4 regions of the Thauera sp. 63 genome follow, and region 3 is predicted to be linked to each of the others. Evidence: predicted binding sites of a transcription regulator. Region 3 holds the regulator's gene; each other region holds the start of a gene.
What was found. The regulator sigma-54, encoded in region 3, starts transcription at its own class of promoters, with help from an activator protein. The targets are predictions, from matches to a motif close to TGGCACGCTTNCTGCTNA.
Positions count from the first base shown of each region.

Region 1 (3,775 bases), on a different contig from region 3:
TACGAGCGCATCGTCGAGGAAATCGTCGTCAACCTCGACCGCAGCAACCACGAGGCGGCGATCGAGCTGGCGGCCATCCCCGAGCAGATCCGCGGCTACGGCCATGTGCGCGAGCGCTACCTCGCCAGCGCCCGCCAGCGCCAGGCGGCCCTGCTCGAGGACTTCCGCCACCGCCGTCCGGTGAGTGCGCCGGTGGCGACCAAGGCGCGTCGGACCATCGCGATCATCCCGGGCTGACGCCGCACCGCTTTTCACCCCTGCCGTCTGACCGGCCCGCCACGAGCGGCGCCGGCGGGCTGGCTCACACCACGTTCCCATAAGGAAGGAGACACAGCATGGCCGTATTTTCCCTGAGCGACTTCGCCGATCACGAGCAGGTGGTCTTCGTCAGCGACGACAAGAGCGGACTGAAGGCGATCATCGCCGTCCACAATTCCAATCTCGGTCCGGCGCTCGGTGGCTGCCGCATGTGGCCGTATGCCTCCGAGGAGGAGGCGATTCGCGATGTGCTGCGCCTGTCGCGCGGCATGACCTACAAGTCGGCGATGGCCAATCTGAAGCTCGGCGGCGGCAAGTCCGTCATCATCGGCAACCCGCGCACGCAGAAGACGCCCGAACTGCTCGCCGCTTTTGCCCGTGCGCTGGAGCAGCTGAATGGCCGCTACATTGCCGCCGAGGATTCCGGCACCAGCGTCGCCGACATGAAGTACATGACGCAGTTCACCCGCCACGTCGCCGGCATCCACGACAAGCCCTCGGACGCGGGTACGCGCAGTGGCGACCCCTCGCCGGCCACCGCCTACGGCACCTTCATCGGCATCAAGGCGGCGGTGAAGGAGCGCCTCGGCCGTGATTCACTGGAAGGCCTGCGCGTCGCGGTGCAGGGCGTGGGCAACGTCGGCTTCGACCTCGCCCGCCAGCTCAAGGCTGCAGGCGCGCAGCTCTGGGTCACCGACATCCACCGCGAGCCGCTGGCGCAGGCTGGCAAGGAGCTGGGCGCCACCGTGGTCGCGCCGGAAGAGGTCTTCGGTCTCGACGTCGACGTCTTCGCCCCCTGCGCGCTCGGCGCCATCCTCAACGACAGCACGATCCCGCAACTGAAGGCGAAGGTCGTTGCCGGGGCCGCCAACAACCAGCTCGCCGAAGCCCGTCACGGTGCCGAGCTGATGAAGCGCGGTATCCTGTATGCGCCGGATTACGTCATCAACGCAGGCGGCATCATCGACGTGTATCACGAGCGCATCGGGTTCGACCGTGCGGCGCTGATCAAGCACATCGAGGGCATCGAGGACAACCTGATGGAGATCTTCGAGCGTGCGCGCAAGGAGGAGCGACCGACCGGCGAAGTGGCGGATGCCATCGCCGAGGAGCGCTTCAAGCGCTGAGCGTTTCCGGCGCGACCATGAAAAACGGCGACCCGCGGGTCGCCGTTTTCCTGCGTGGAGCCCGGGTGTCAGGCAGCGCGCTGCTTGCGGCGCAGGGTGCCCAGGCCGGCGAGACCGAGGCCGAGCAGGGCGAGCGTGGTCGGCTCGGGGACGGCTTGCGAGTCGGACACCGGAGGGCTCTCCACGACAGGGATGGGATTTCCGGTCAGGCTGATCCAGTCGATCCGTGCGCCTTCGTTTGCAGGGGAGTCGAAAAGGATTCCGAGAAAACCGGAGTAGCTCACGTCCGTCCAGAACCGGATGTCGATGATCTCGAGATTCGCGGCGGAGGCCCCCAGCTCGACATTCGCGCTGCTCCACCCACCGTTGCCACCCAAGCCGACAGACCAGAGGTCGGTCCAGTCGCCACCGCCGGTCCGCCAGCTGACGTTGAGGAAGTCATCGCTTTCGGAGTCCGTCAGCGGCGCCCAGTCGAAGGACAGGAACAGGTTCTCCAGGCCCAGCGTGGACACCGAGAAGGTGGCCGCTGCGTCTGGCGAGGCCGCACTGGCAGCGCCCTGGTTGTCACGCAACTGCAGGGCGTTGCCGCTGATCGCGACGTCGTTGCGGTTGTTGTTGCCACTGCGCTCGATCTCGCTCCAGCCGCCGCCAACGTTGTTGGCGTTGGAGCGATTGAAGTCGTCGCTAAAGATGGGCGCAGCCAGTGCGGATCCCGAGAGGGCCAGGGCAGCGAGCCCGAGGGCGATTGCGTTCTTTTTCATTTTTGAATCCCATGCGTTTGAATTCGGTTCGTCAGCGCGCCGGCCCTGCCGTGGGGTGGATTTGAAGCCCCTGAAATGCTGCGGCAGGCAGGCGATGTACTCAGGAAGGTTTAAGCACTTAGCGTGCCAATGATTCATCCTCCAGAGCCGGCCTGGGTTTCGTGGGAGGGCTGATCGCGCTGTAGGGCGATCCGAGGGCCCTTTACGCAAGCGCGAACCGCAACTGTAAGAACCCGCGACAGGCACCCCGACAGTGACCCCGGACGAGTGAGCTCTACGGTGCGTTTTGCGCGCGAGAGCGTGGAATGAATCACGACCCGCATTCTCTTGCGCATGGTAACGAATTTGATATTTGTCGCCTTGGATGTGCGTTCGGGCCGCAGAACTTCCCCGTTTTTTACGATTTCAGGGATTTTGTGTAAAAAAATCCGACACCTGGGTTACGCAGGTGCATCCGCCTGTGTCGTCAGCGAGGGAGGCGGCGGCGATCTGTCCAGCACGACTCATGGGGGGCAGCGCTGGCCCTGCAGGTGCGAGTGGCGCACCGGCGGGCTGTGACTTCAGGCAATCAACCGTCGCGCGAACTCGTCCGCCGGCAGTGGCCGTGCGTACAGGTAGCCCTGGACGAGGTCGCAGCCTTCGTGGCGCAGGACCTCGGCCTGTTCGATCGTCTCCACGCCTTCTGCCACCACTTCGAGGCCGAGCCCTTTCGCCAACGCGATGATGCCGCGCACCACGGCGGCCTGGCGCGGCACGCCGAGCATGTCCTGGATGAAGGCGCGGTCGATCTTCAGCGTGTCGAGCGGCAGGAAGCTCAGCTGGCTCAGCGAAGAGTAGCCCATGCCGAAATCGTCGAGCGCGAGGCGGAAACCGTATTCGTGCATGTCGCGCAGCACCGCGCGCACGAACTCCGTGTCCTGCATGATCATGCTTTCGGTCAGCTCGAGCTCGATCAGGTGTTGCGGTACGCCGCTGCGCTCGGTCTCGGCCACCAGCAAGGGCAAGAGCCCGGCGTCGAGGAAGTGCGAGGCAGCGAGATTGAGCGCCACCCCGACGATCGGCAGGCCGGCGTCGCCCCACTCGCGCAACTGGCGGCAGGCACGGCGGATGACCCACTCGCCGAGCGGAATGATCAGGCCGGTTTCTTCTGCGAGCGGGATGAAGCGGCTGGGGGGCAGCAGGCCGAGCGTCGGGTGCTGCCAGCGGATCAGGGCCTCCGCGCAGCGGATCGCGCCTTCGCGATCGTACTTGGGCTGGTAGTGCAGCATCAGGCCGCCGCCGTCCGTGCTTGCCAGTGCGGCGCGCAGTTCGGCCTCTAGTTGCAGTTGCAGGCGGGCGTCGGTGTTGATGTCGGGCGAGTAGAACTGCAGGTCGCGGACGCCGTGGCTCTTGGCGTGGTGCGTCGCCGCGATGCAGGCGCTGATCAGCTCGGAGGTCGACTGGCCGTCCGCCGGATGAATCGCGATGCCGGCACGGGCGTCGAGCATGACCTCGTTGCCACCGCTGCGGAAGGGGCGCCGGATGGCGCCCAACAATCGGTGCGCCACGCGGCTGGCCTCATGCGGCGACGGCAGGCCGGTCAGCAGCACCATGAACTCGTCGCCCCCCCAGCGTGCCAGCGTGGCGCCG
Region 1 is NZ_AMXC01000003.1:239,783-243,557, forward strand. Features, by position in the region: gene C664_RS04925 (indolepyruvate ferredoxin oxidoreductase family protein) at 1-237, shown strand, start outside; gene C664_RS04930 (Glu/Leu/Phe/Val dehydrogenase dimerization domain-containing protein) at 336-1,385, shown strand; gene C664_RS20785 (PEP-CTERM sorting domain-containing protein) at 1,454-2,146, opposite strand; gene C664_RS04940 (putative bifunctional diguanylate cyclase/phosphodiesterase) at 2,707-3,775, opposite strand, start outside.
Region 1: the regulator sigma-54 is predicted to act here: its motif matches at 2,258-2,275, upstream of C664_RS20785 (PEP-CTERM sorting domain-containing protein).

Region 2 (3,775 bases), on a different contig from region 3:
CGTTGTAGTGCAGGAGCTGTTCGATCCGTTCCTGCAGTGCGCGGGTGTTGTGTTCGAGAATGGCGCTGACCTCCCGTTGCTCGGGCGTGAGCCGCCCGAGGACTCCGTCCGCCAGCAGCGAGACGCCCTCGCGCAGTGAAGCGAGCGGTGTCTTCAATTCGTGCGACACGTGGCGCAGCACCCGGTTGCGGTGCGCCTCGAGTTCGGTCAGGCGGAGGCGTAGCCAGTCGAGCTGCTGGCCGACCCGGCGCAGGTCGGCCGGTCCGTCCACCTCGATGACCTGCGTGAGCTGGCTGTCACCGAGCGCGGCGATCGCCTTCTCGATGCGTCGCAGCGGACGCAGCAGCCACCAGCCGGTGAGTGCGGCGAGCGCCATGGCGATGGCGACTGCGCCGAGGATCTGGGCCGTCAGCTGCTTGCGGCGTGCGTCGAGGGTGTCGAGCAGCGCACGTTCATCCCTTGCCACATGAGCGCGTGCTTCCGCGGCAAGCTGCTCGTTGATCCCGCTAAGCGCCAGCAGGGTCTCGGCACTGCCGGGGGAGGCTGTCGCCGCAGGCAGTGGTGGCCCCGCAAGTTCGCGCCCGACCGCCAGCACGATGTTCCCGGCGTGCTGGCGCCACGCGTCGGCCAGGGGCGCGAGCGCGGGGTCGAGCTGCTCGATGCGCGTGAGCGCCCGCAGCGCTTCATCCCGCGCGGCGAAGAAGCGCTCGCGGATGGCTTCATCTTCCAGCACCAGGTACTGCCGGGCACTGCGCTCGAGATCGACCGAGCGTTCGGCCAGTTGCTGCACGCTCGCGTTGAGGGTGATTGCCGCTGCACTGCGTTCGCGGCCCTCGCGCGCGAACTGCTCGAGCGCCATCCAGCCGCTGGCGGCCGCTGCGCCCAGTACGCCGGCGATGAGGAGAAAGCTGGCCAGCAAGGTCAGGCTGAATGACGGACGCAACATTGAAGCCACTCGGCGACAGTTGGAATGCAAGCCCGAGAGTTTAGGGTAGCGAAGCGTGACGTAGATCACGCAAATGCAAGCCCAGGTTACGGACCGACTTTGCTGTCGCTCTCAGGCGACATGGCAATAGGCTTGTAGAACAGGTGCTTGGAAGCAGTGCGGGCAAATCATGTCGGGCTTTGGCGACAACTGGGCATGCCTAGGCTGCCCGTGGGCAACGCCCGATCTCGGGATGTCTGCCGCAAGTGTCTGATGATGAGGGAGAACTCAGATCAGGCACGGCTTCTGCTAGTACGGCTGATGACCGTACCGGACGGTCCGAGCCCAGTTCAAGGAGAAGTCATGTTCAACAAGCCGAATCTGTTCCCGAAAGCCGCCGAACCCCTCAGCCCGCGCGGCCCGTCCGCGCGGTCGGGCATGGGCGTCAGCAGCAGTGCGCCGTCCGGTGTGGGCGTGTCAGGCGAGTCGGCCTCGCTGCGCGACGCTGCGCCGGCTGCGGTCGTCGCCACGCCGGTCGAGGAGACGAAGGTGCCGGAGGCATTCGATGGGGCGGCCGGCGGTGGCAGCCGTCTGATCGTTGGCCCCGACGTCAAGCTGAAGGGCGCCGAGATCCTCGACTGCGACACCCTGGTCGTCGAAGGCCGCGTCGAGGCGACGATGGACAGCCGTGTCATCCGCATCGCCGAGAATGGCGCCTATGCGGGGACGGTCGGCATCGACGTCGCCGAGATCCACGGACGCTTCGAAGGCGAACTGACCGCGCGCCAGCAACTGATCATCCATGCCACCGGCCGCGTCAGCGGCAAGATCCGCTACGGCAAGATCCTGATCGAGGAGGGCGGCGAGATCTCGGGTGACGTTCAGTCGCTGGCGAAGGCGGGCGCGAAGGAGGCCCTGCGCGCGGTGGAGAGCCGCAGCACGGAAAGCAAGCCGCTTGCGGCGGTGGCTGGCTGAGGCTGGAGAGTGCCGGTCGCGGCTCGCGTAGCGCGGGCCGGCCGGTCTCAGTTGGCGGGCGTGGTCGCGCTGGCGACCGTGCCGGCTGCCAGCTGCTGGGGCTGCCAGCTCCAGTGCTTCTCCCACGCGGCACGCACCAGGTTCGGGTATTCGGCCTTGCCCAGGCTGCCGTTGTAGCGGCCGAGCGCGCGGAAGAGGTTGCCCTTTTCGATGTCGAGGTAGTGGCGCAGGATCGTGCAGCCGTAGCGCAGGTTGGTGCGCAGGTGGAACAGGTTGTCGTCGGGCCGGTTCATGACCTTGAGCCAGAACGGCATGACCTGCATGTAGCCGCGCGCGCCGGCGGACGAGATCGCATACTTCCGGAAGTTGCTCTCGACCTGGATCAGGCCGAGCACCAGCTGAGGGTCCAGCCCGGCGCGCGTCGCCTCGTAGTGGATGCTGGTGAGCAGTTCGGTGCGGTAGCTGGCATCGGGGATGCGCTTCTGCAGGCGGCGCGACATTTCCGCCAGCCATTGCGCGCGTTCGCCGGCATCCGGGATCGGTAGCGTCGGCGCGGCTGCGTCACTTACCGCTTCGTGCAAGGCCGCCCGTACGCTGGCCGCCAGCGGCTCGTACTGCTGCGCCCCCGCGACTGCCGTGCCGCTCGCCAGCGCGAGCAGCAGCGCGGCAGCGAAGCGGGTCAGTGAGCCATGGGGGCGCATGATGGATCAGGCCTTGTCGAGGGCGCCCAGCACGTGGGCTGCGATGTTGCCGACGGCCAGCTTGGTCGCTTCGGCATCGCGACGCCCCTGGTATTCGACCTGGCCCTCCTTCAGCCCGCGGTCGCCGATGGTGACGCGGTGCGGCACGCCGATGAGCTCCCAGTCGGCGAACATTACGCCCGGACGTTCGTCGCGGTCGTCGAGGACGGCGTCCACGCCGGCTGCGATCAGCGCGTCGTAGAGCTTCTGCGCCTCGTCGCGCACCGCCTGCGACTTGCCCCAGCCCACCGGGCAGATCACCACTTCGAAGGGGGCGATCGCGCGCGGCCAGATGATGCCGCGAGCGTCGTGGTTCTGCTCGATCGCGGCGCCCAGGATGCGGGTGACGCCGATACCGTAGCAGCCCATCTCGAAGTGCTTGGGCTTGCCGTCCTCGTCGAGGAAGGTGGCGTTCATCGCCTTGGAGTACTTGGTGCCGAGGTAGAACACGTGGCCGACCTCGATGCCGCGCTGGATGGCCAGCACGCCCTTGCCGTCCGGGCTGGGGTCGCCTTCGATCACGTTGCGGAGGTCGGCCACCAGGTCGGGCTCGGGCAGGTCGCGGCCCCAGTTGACGCCGGTGAAGTGGAAGTCCGCGTCATTGGCGCCGCAGATGAAGTCGGCCATGTGGGCGACGGTGCGGTCGGCGATGACCTTGACCGGCTGTTTCAGCCCGATGGGGCCGAGGTAGCCCGGCTTGCAGCCGAAGTGCTCGAGGATCTCGGCCTCGGTGGCGAAGCGGAAGCCGGACTTCAGGCCTGGAAGCTTGCCGGCCTTGACCTCGTTCAGTGCGTGGTCGCCGCGCACCAGCAGCAGCCAGACGGTGACGCCGGCCGGGTTGCCCTTGTCGTCGAGGTCGTCGGTGGCGAGCACCAGCGACTTCACCGTGGTGGCGAGCGGCACGCCGAGCAGTTCGGCGACGTCCTCGCAGGTCGCCTTGCCGGGCGTGGGGGTCTTTTCCAGCGCCTTGGCGGGTTCGGCGCGGCGTGCGATCAGCGACACCGCCTCGGCCAGCTCGATGTTGGCGGCGTAGTCGGAGTCGGGGCAGTAGACGATGGCGTCCTCGCCGGTGTCGGCGATGACCTGGAATTCGTGCGAGCGGTCGCCGCCGATGGCGCCGGTGTCGGCCGCCACC
Region 2 is NZ_AMXC01000009.1:66,854-70,628, reverse strand. Features, by position in the region: gene C664_RS10120 (HAMP domain-containing sensor histidine kinase) at 1-946, opposite strand, end outside; gene C664_RS10115 (bactofilin family protein) at 1,289-1,900, shown strand; gene C664_RS10110 (lytic transglycosylase domain-containing protein) at 1,948-2,601, opposite strand; gene C664_RS10105 (proline--tRNA ligase) at 2,608-3,775, opposite strand, start outside.
Region 2: the regulator sigma-54 is predicted to act here: its motif matches at 1,221-1,238, upstream of C664_RS10115 (bactofilin family protein).

Region 3 (3,775 bases):
GGACTTCGATGAAGTCCTGCAGCATCGGCGGGCAGCGTCCTTCGAGCACGGTGGGGGCGACGCGCGAGAACTCGACGACGTCGTCCGCCACCAGGCCGTGGCCACGCGAGATCAGCTCCAGCGCGAGTTCCGACTTGCCTGCGCCCGAATCGCCGGTGATCAGCACGCCCACACCGAGCACGTCCATGAAGACGCCGTGCAAGGAGATCTTCTCGGCCAGTTCCCGTGACAGGTAAAGGCGCAGCTGGTCGATCACGCCGGCCGCGGGCTGCGGCGTGGTGAACAGGGCGACGTCGTGGGCCTCGCAGATGCCGTGGATGATGTTCGAGGCAGCACAGCCGTCGGCGATGATGATGGCCGGTGGCCGGGTCGACAGGATCTCGTTGAGGTGATGGGCGACCTTGTCGGTCGTCTGGCGCCGTGCCCAGGCCAGCTCGGCGGCGCCAATGATCTGCAGGCGCGTGGGGTGGATCAGGTTGAGGTGGCCGACGAGGTCGGCCGGCCAGATACGCTCTTCAGCGACGGCCAGCGTGGCGTCGAGACGTCCGCTGACGTGGGTGAGTTCAAGGCGCTCGCGCTGGGCCTCAAACAGCCTCGCGACGCTTGTCTGCCGCATCGGTACCCCAGTCGAGGAACATCTGGTGGATGTGTTCGGCGTCGGGCGCGTTCAGCAGTGCCTCGCGGAAGGCGCGGTCGCTGAACATCTGCGCGAGCTCGGACAGGAGCTGCAGGTGGGTCTCGTTGGCTTGCTCGGGCACCAGCAGCACGAACAGGAGATTCACCGGGCGGCCATCGGGCGCATCGAACTGCACCGGGGCAGCCAGGCGCAGGAAGGCGCCGGCCGCTTCCTTCAGGCCCTTGATGCGGCCATGCGGGATGGCGATGCCCTGGCCGAGGCCTGTGGAGCCCAGCCGTTCTCGAGCGAACAGGCTGTCGAACACCAGAATGCGGGCGATGCCCTGGTTGTTCTCGAAAAGCAGCCCCGCCTGTTCGAAGACACGCTTCTTGCTGCTTGCATCGAGATCGACCACCACATTGGACAGTGGCAGGAGTTGAGGTATCAGGCTCATTCGCAGTGGAGCTTGCGCAGCGCCGTTGCCGCTGGCGCCGCGCTGGGCGATCGGACGGACCGGGATGCGTTGAAGCCGCGTCTTGAAAACGCGCGCATTATACCCACACCCCGGACATAAAACCGCAACCTGGCAATCAGGCTTCCGGCTCCTGATGCTTCAGGGCTTCGTGGTTGTGGTCGGCCATCTTCTGCTTGTATTTCTGCACCTGACGATCGAGCTTGTCAGCCATCGAGTCGATGGCGGCGTACATGTCTGCGTCGTCGCTTTCGACGAAGAGATCCTTGCCGCGCACGTGCAGCGTGACTTCGGCCTTCTGCTTCAGCTTTTCGACGGAGAGGATCACCGCCACGCTGGTGACGTTGTCGAAGTGGCGGATGACGCGGTCAAGCTTGGTGCTCACGTAGTCACGGATGGCCGGGGTGACCTCGACGTGGCGCCCGGTGATGTTGAGATTCATGGTAACTCCTGTTGTTGTCAGATCGATTTGCGCAGACTGACCGGCGGGATATTCAGTGATTCGCGGTACTTCGCGATGGTGCGTCGTGCGACCACGATACCCTGCTGGCCCAAAACTTCTGCAATCCTTGCGTCGGACAGCGGCTTCTTGCTGTCCTCGGCGTCCACCAGTTGACGAATCAGCGCCCGAATCGCCGTGGAAGAGGCCGCTCCGCCAGTGTCGGTGGAGACGTGGCTGCCGAAGAAATACTTGAGTTCGAACACACCGCGCGGCGTCGCCATGTATTTCTGCGTCGTGACGCGCGAAACGGTGGATTCGTGCAGTTCGAGCTGGTCCGCGATCTCCCGGAGAGTGAGTGGCCGCATCGCCACGTCTCCATGATCGAAGAACTGCCGCTGCTGGTCAACGATGGCTTGGGAGACCCGCAGGATGGTGTCGAAACGCTGCTGGACGTTCTTGATCAGCCAGCGTGCTTCCTGTAACTGGCCGGTCAGGCCGCCGCCCTGGCCGCGGTTCTGCTGCAGCAGGCTGGCGTAGAGCCGGTTGACGCGCAGGCGCGGCATCGCGTCCTGGTTGAGGCTGACGGTCCAGCGTCCGCGGATCTTGCGCACGATGACGTCAGGCAGCACGTAGCGCGTCTCGGAGACGGAGTGGCGCGAGCCCGGATGCGGGTCGAGGCTGCAGATCAGAGCGTGGGCAGCGCGCAGCTGGTCGTCGTCGCAACCGGTGTGTTTCTTGAGGCGCGCGAAGTTGCGCTCGGCGAGCAGTTCGAGATGCTGGTCAACGATCTCGAGCGCGAGCATCTGCGTCGGCGTCTCGGGCATCGCTCGCAGCTGCAGCGACAGGCATTCCTGCGGGCTGCGTGCGCCGATGCCGGCAGGGTCGAGGTGCTGTACGTGGCGCAGCGCGATGGAAAGCTCGTCGAGGTCGATGTCGAGCTCGGGTGGCAGCAACTCGAGCAACTCCTCGAGCGGCTGGTGCAGGTAGCCGTCGTCGTCCAGCGCCTCGATGATGAAGCGCACCAGCGCGCGGTCGCGGTCGGAGAGCGGCGACAGCGCGACCTGCTCGTCGAGGTGGTCGCGAAGCGACAGCTCGGCCGCCTGGAACTCCTGGAAGTCGGTGTCGTCGTCATCGTCGCGCTTGGCCTGGGCGCCACTGCCGACGTTGGACCAGTCGATGCCTTCCTCGTTGTCCTCGCGATCGTTCGCCTTTCCTGCTTCGCCGTCGCTGGTGGCCTCGGCGCTGGTTTCGCGTTCGCGCTCGCGCTCACGTTCGGCAGGCGGGGTGCTGGTGGCGAGACCGGGCTGCGGCACGAAGTCGTCGATCTCCTCGCGCTCGAGCATCGGGTTCTCGAGCAGGAAGCGCTCGATCTCCTGGTTCAGCTCGAGCGTGGACAGCTGCAGCAGCTTGATCGACTGCTGCAGCTGAGGCGTCAGCGTGAGGTGCTGCGAGAGCTTGAGCTGGAGGCTGGGTTTCATTCGGGCGCTAGAGGCGGAAATGTTCGCCGAGGTAGACCTGGCGCACCTTCTCGTTGGCGATGATCTCGTCAGGCTGGCCGCTGGCGAGCACGCGACCCTCGCTGATGATATAGGCGCGATCGCAGATGCCAAGCGTCTCGCGCACGTTGTGGTCGGTGATGAGCACGCCGATGCCGCGTTCCTTGAGGAAGCGGATGATCTTCTGGATATCGATCACGGCGATCGGGTCGACGCCGGCGAAAGGCTCGTCGAGCAGGATCAGGCGCGGATCGGTGGCGAGCGCGCGGGCGATCTCGCAGCGGCGGCGTTCGCCACCCGACAGGGAGATCGCGGTGTTGTCGCGCAGGTGGGTGATGCCCAGTTCCTCGAGCAGTTCCTGCAGGCGCTCGTCGATCTGGCGTGACTCCAGCCCCTGCAGTTCGAGCACCGCGCGGATGTTCTCGGCCACCGTGAGCTTGCGGAACACGCTCATTTCCTGCGGCAGGTAGGACAGGCCGAGGCGGGCACGGGCGTGAATCGGCAGGTGGGTGAGATCCTTGCCGTCCAGCCCGATCTGGCCACCGTCGGCACGCACCAGGCCGACGATCATGTAGAAGCAGGTGGTCTTGCCCGCCCCGTTGGGGCCGAGCAGGCCGACGACCTCGCCCGAGCCGACCTCGAAGCCGACGTCGTGCACCACCGTGCGCGCCTTGTAGCGCTTCTGCAGACCGGCGACCTTAAGCAGACTCATCGTAGGGCTCTTTCAGCAGCTTGCGGATCAGGTCGGG
Region 3 is NZ_AMXC01000011.1:23,184-26,958, forward strand. Features, by position in the region: gene hprK (HPr(Ser) kinase/phosphatase) at 1-616, opposite strand, end outside; gene ptsN (PTS IIA-like nitrogen regulatory protein PtsN) at 585-1,070, opposite strand; gene hpf (ribosome hibernation-promoting factor, HPF/YfiA family) at 1,207-1,530, opposite strand; gene C664_RS11340 (RNA polymerase factor sigma-54) at 1,548-3,008, opposite strand; gene lptB (LPS export ABC transporter ATP-binding protein) at 3,016-3,738, opposite strand; gene recX (recombination regulator RecX) at 3,725-3,775, opposite strand, start outside.

Region 4 (3,775 bases), on a different contig from region 3:
TCGTTCTTCTGCCGGGCATAGACGCTGACGAAATCACCTTCCATCGACAGCCGGGTGCCTGCCATGTCGAGACCGACGAAGTGCGGCGTGAGCAGGATGACCGGCCGCCCTGCGGCCTTCAGCGCGTTCAGGCGCTCGAGGCCGTCGATGCGCACCAGCTTGCGCAGGCGCTCCGGGCTTGCCCACCAGGCCAGGCCCCGCTCCAGCATGCTGCGCCCGGTCACGGCGAAGTGCCGCCGCGCCAGCGCACGGCGCTCGGCCTCGGACAGTTCCGGAAAGCACAGCCGCAGGTTGGTCAGCGCCACCTTGCGCCGCGGCGCCACGAACACGTAGAGCAGCAGGCCGAACGCTGCACCGATTCGCGACAGCAACGACAAGGGCAGCCAGTGGAGCAGCCAGAAGATCCCGATGGCGAGGCGACTCATTGCCCGGCCTCCGCGGCGGCGGCGACACGCTCGCCGCGCGGCTGCTTGTAGCGGTTGTAACCCCACAGGTACTGCTGCGGGCACTGCAGGATGATGCGCTCGACCTCGCGGTTGATGATGGCGACGTCGGTTTCCAGCTCGCCGGTCAGCGCCTCGGTCGGCGCCTGCAGGCGGAACACGAAGCCCTCGCCGCGCGGCAGGCGCTCGGCCCAGGTGTAGATCACGCGCACCCCCTTCACCGCGGCCAGGCGTGCCGCCAGCGTCATCGTCCACGCGGGCTTGCCGAAGAAGGGCGCCCACATGCCTTCGCCTTCGCCGGGCACCTGGTCCGGCAGCATGCCCACCGCTTCCTGGCTGCGCAGGGTCTTGACCAGCTTGCGCACGCCCGACAGGTCGGCCGGCGCAGTGCGCATCTGGCCGCGCGCGCGGCCCGCTTCCATCAGCGGCTGCAGCTCGGGTTTGCGGGGCGGGCGGTAGAGCACGGTGATCGGGATCCGGGCCGCGATGCACTGCGCGGTAATCTCGAAGCAACCCAGGTGCGGCGTGATGAAGAGGATGCCCGCGCCGTCCGCACGCGCCTGCTCGACGAGCGCCCAGCCTTCAGTACGCACGGCGCCCGCCACGACTTCCTCGGCCGGGCGCAGCCAGATCCAGGGCAGTTCCAGCGCCTGACGCCCGGCCTCGGCGATGGCCGCACGCAGCACGCGCTCGTCCTCGCGCCCGAGCGCATTGAACAGGTTCTCGCGCAGGCGCCGCGCATAGGAGGGCGACGCGCGATACACGAGCCAGCCCGCCCACGCGCCAAGACGGTGCAGCCAGGACAGCGGGAGGCGGGACAGAAGACGAAAGGAAAGATTGACCAGCACGTCAGAGTCGGGCGAATGGAAACCGGCCAGGAAACGAAGGTCCGCCGCAGCCGGACGACGAAAATCGGTCACCCGGCGCGCGACTTCACACCGGATGCAGGGGTGAATGCTTACACAGCAGACGATCCGGGTCTATAATCGCGGCGACCGCCGAGTTAAATCGACAACTTGCAGGGCGGCGACGCGGCAAGGGTGCACGCGTCACAAATACTGCTAAAGCGTCGGCTGCTCGACGAAATCCCCGGAGCTGGCCGCAGACGCAAGTCATTGGCTGATCGGGGATTTTCTGTTTCTGGAGCAGAGCAACATGGCTGAATTTCTGTTTACGTCCGAGTCCGTTTCCGAAGGCCATCCCGACAAGGTCGCCGACCAGGTCTCCGACGGCGTGCTCGACGCCATCCTGGCCGAAGACCCCAAGGCCCGCGTCGCCTGCGAGACGCTGGTGTCCACCGGCCTGGTCGTGATCTCGGGCGAGATCACCACGACCGCCCACCCCAACTATCGCGAAATCGCGCAGGAAGTCATCCGCCGCATCGGCTACGACAATTCCGACATCGGCTTCGACTACAAGAGCTGCGCCGTGCTGGCCGCGATCAACCGCCAGTCGCCCGACATCGCCCAGGGGGTGAATGCGGCCAACGACGACCCGCTCGATCAGGGCGCCGGCGACCAGGGCCTGATGTTCGGTTACGCGACCAACGAAACCCCCAGCCTGATGCCGCTGCCGATCTACTACGCGCACCGCATCATGCAGCGCCAGGCCGAAGTGCGTAAGGACGGCCGCCTGCCGTGGCTGCGCCCGGATGCCAAGAGCCAGCTGACGGTGAAGTACGTTGACGGCAAGCCGGTGGCGATCGACACCGTGGTCGTCTCCACCCAGCACGACCCGGACGTGACCCAGGAGCAGATCCGTGAGGCGGTGATCGAGCTGATCATCAAGCCGGTGCTGCCCAAGGAGCTGATGCAAGGCGATGTGCGCTACCTGGTCAACCCCACCGGCCGCTTCGTGGTCGGCGGCCCGCACGGCGACTGCGGCCTGACCGGGCGCAAGATCATCGTCGACACCTACGGCGGCGCGGCCCACCACGGCGGCGGCGCGTTCTCGGGCAAGGACCCGTCCAAGGTCGACCGCTCGGCCGCCTACGCCGGCCGCTACGTGGCGAAGAACATCGTCGCCGCCGGCCTGGCCGACAAGTGCGAGGTGCAGGTGGCGTACGCAATCGGCGTGGCGCGCCCGGTGAGCCTGATGGTCAACACCTTCGGCACCGGCAAGGTCGCCGACGAGAAGATCGTCAAACTGGTCGGCAAGCACTTCGACCTGCGCCCGAAGGCCATCATCCAGACCCTGGACCTGCTGCGCCCGATCTACTCCAAGACCGCCGCCTACGGCCACTTCGGCCGCGACGAGCCGGAGTTCAGCTGGGAGCAGACCGACAAGGCTGCCGCACTGCGCGCCGACGCCGGACTGTAAGCCCCGCCAGTCCCATGCCCCTCGCCGGCAGCGGCGGGGGGCGTTTCGTTTTCAGGGCACGGCGCCGCGAACGCGTCGACGCCTATACTGTCTGTCAAAACTCCCCAGCACGCTCGATACGCCCATGCTCCAGCAAGTCCTGATGTTTGGCCTCGGCCTCACCGTTCTCGTCATCGGCGCAGACGTACTGGTGCGCGGCGCCTCGCGCCTGGCGGTCTCCTTCGGCGTATCGCCGCTGGTGGTGGGCCTCACGGTGGTCGCCTTCGGCACCAGCGCACCGGAAATGGCGGTGTCGGTCGGCTCCGCATTAGCCGGTAGCCCCGACCTCGCGATCGGCAACGTGGTGGGCAGCAATATCTGCAACGTGCTGCTCATCCTCGGCATCTCGGCGCTGATCACACCGCTGCTGGTCGACGAGCAGATCATCCGCCAGGAGATCCCGATCATGATCGGCGTCTCCGCGCTGCTGGTGGTGATGGCGCTCGACGGCCGGATCGGCATTCTCGAATCCGTCGTCCTGTTCGCACTGGTCATCGCCTACACCATCTTCCTGGTCGTACAGTCGCGCCGTGCCTCGAAGGCGGCGCAGGACGAGTTCGAGACCGAGATTCCGACCTCCAGCTGGGACCGCCACTGGGTGGTGCAGGTGGCCCTGATCGTGGTCGGCCTGGTCATGCTGGTGGTGGGCGCGGACTGGCTGGTGGACGCCGCCGTCGCCTTCGCGCGCGCCTTCGGCATCAGCGACCTGGTGGTCGGACTGACCGTGGTGGCCGTCGGCACCTCGATGCCCGAGATCGCGACCTCGATCGTCGCCGCGATGCGGGGCCAGCGCGAAATCGCGGTCGGCAACGTGGTCGGCAGCAACATCTTCAACATCCTGGCCGTACTCGGCGCCTCGGGCATCGCCTCGGGCATCACCACCGGCGCAGGCTTGCCGGTGTCGGAGGCTGCACGCAACTTCGACCTGTGGGTGATGCTGGCCGTCGCCTTCGCCTGCCTGCCGATCATGCTCT
Region 4 is NZ_AMXC01000043.1:9,553-13,327, reverse strand. Features, by position in the region: gene C664_RS18560 (lysophospholipid acyltransferase family protein) at 1-425, opposite strand, end outside; gene C664_RS18555 (lysophospholipid acyltransferase family protein) at 422-1,321, opposite strand; gene metK (methionine adenosyltransferase) at 1,599-2,762, shown strand; gene C664_RS18545 (calcium/sodium antiporter) at 2,887-3,775, shown strand, end outside.
Region 4: the regulator sigma-54 is predicted to act here: its motif matches at 1,491-1,508, upstream of metK (methionine adenosyltransferase).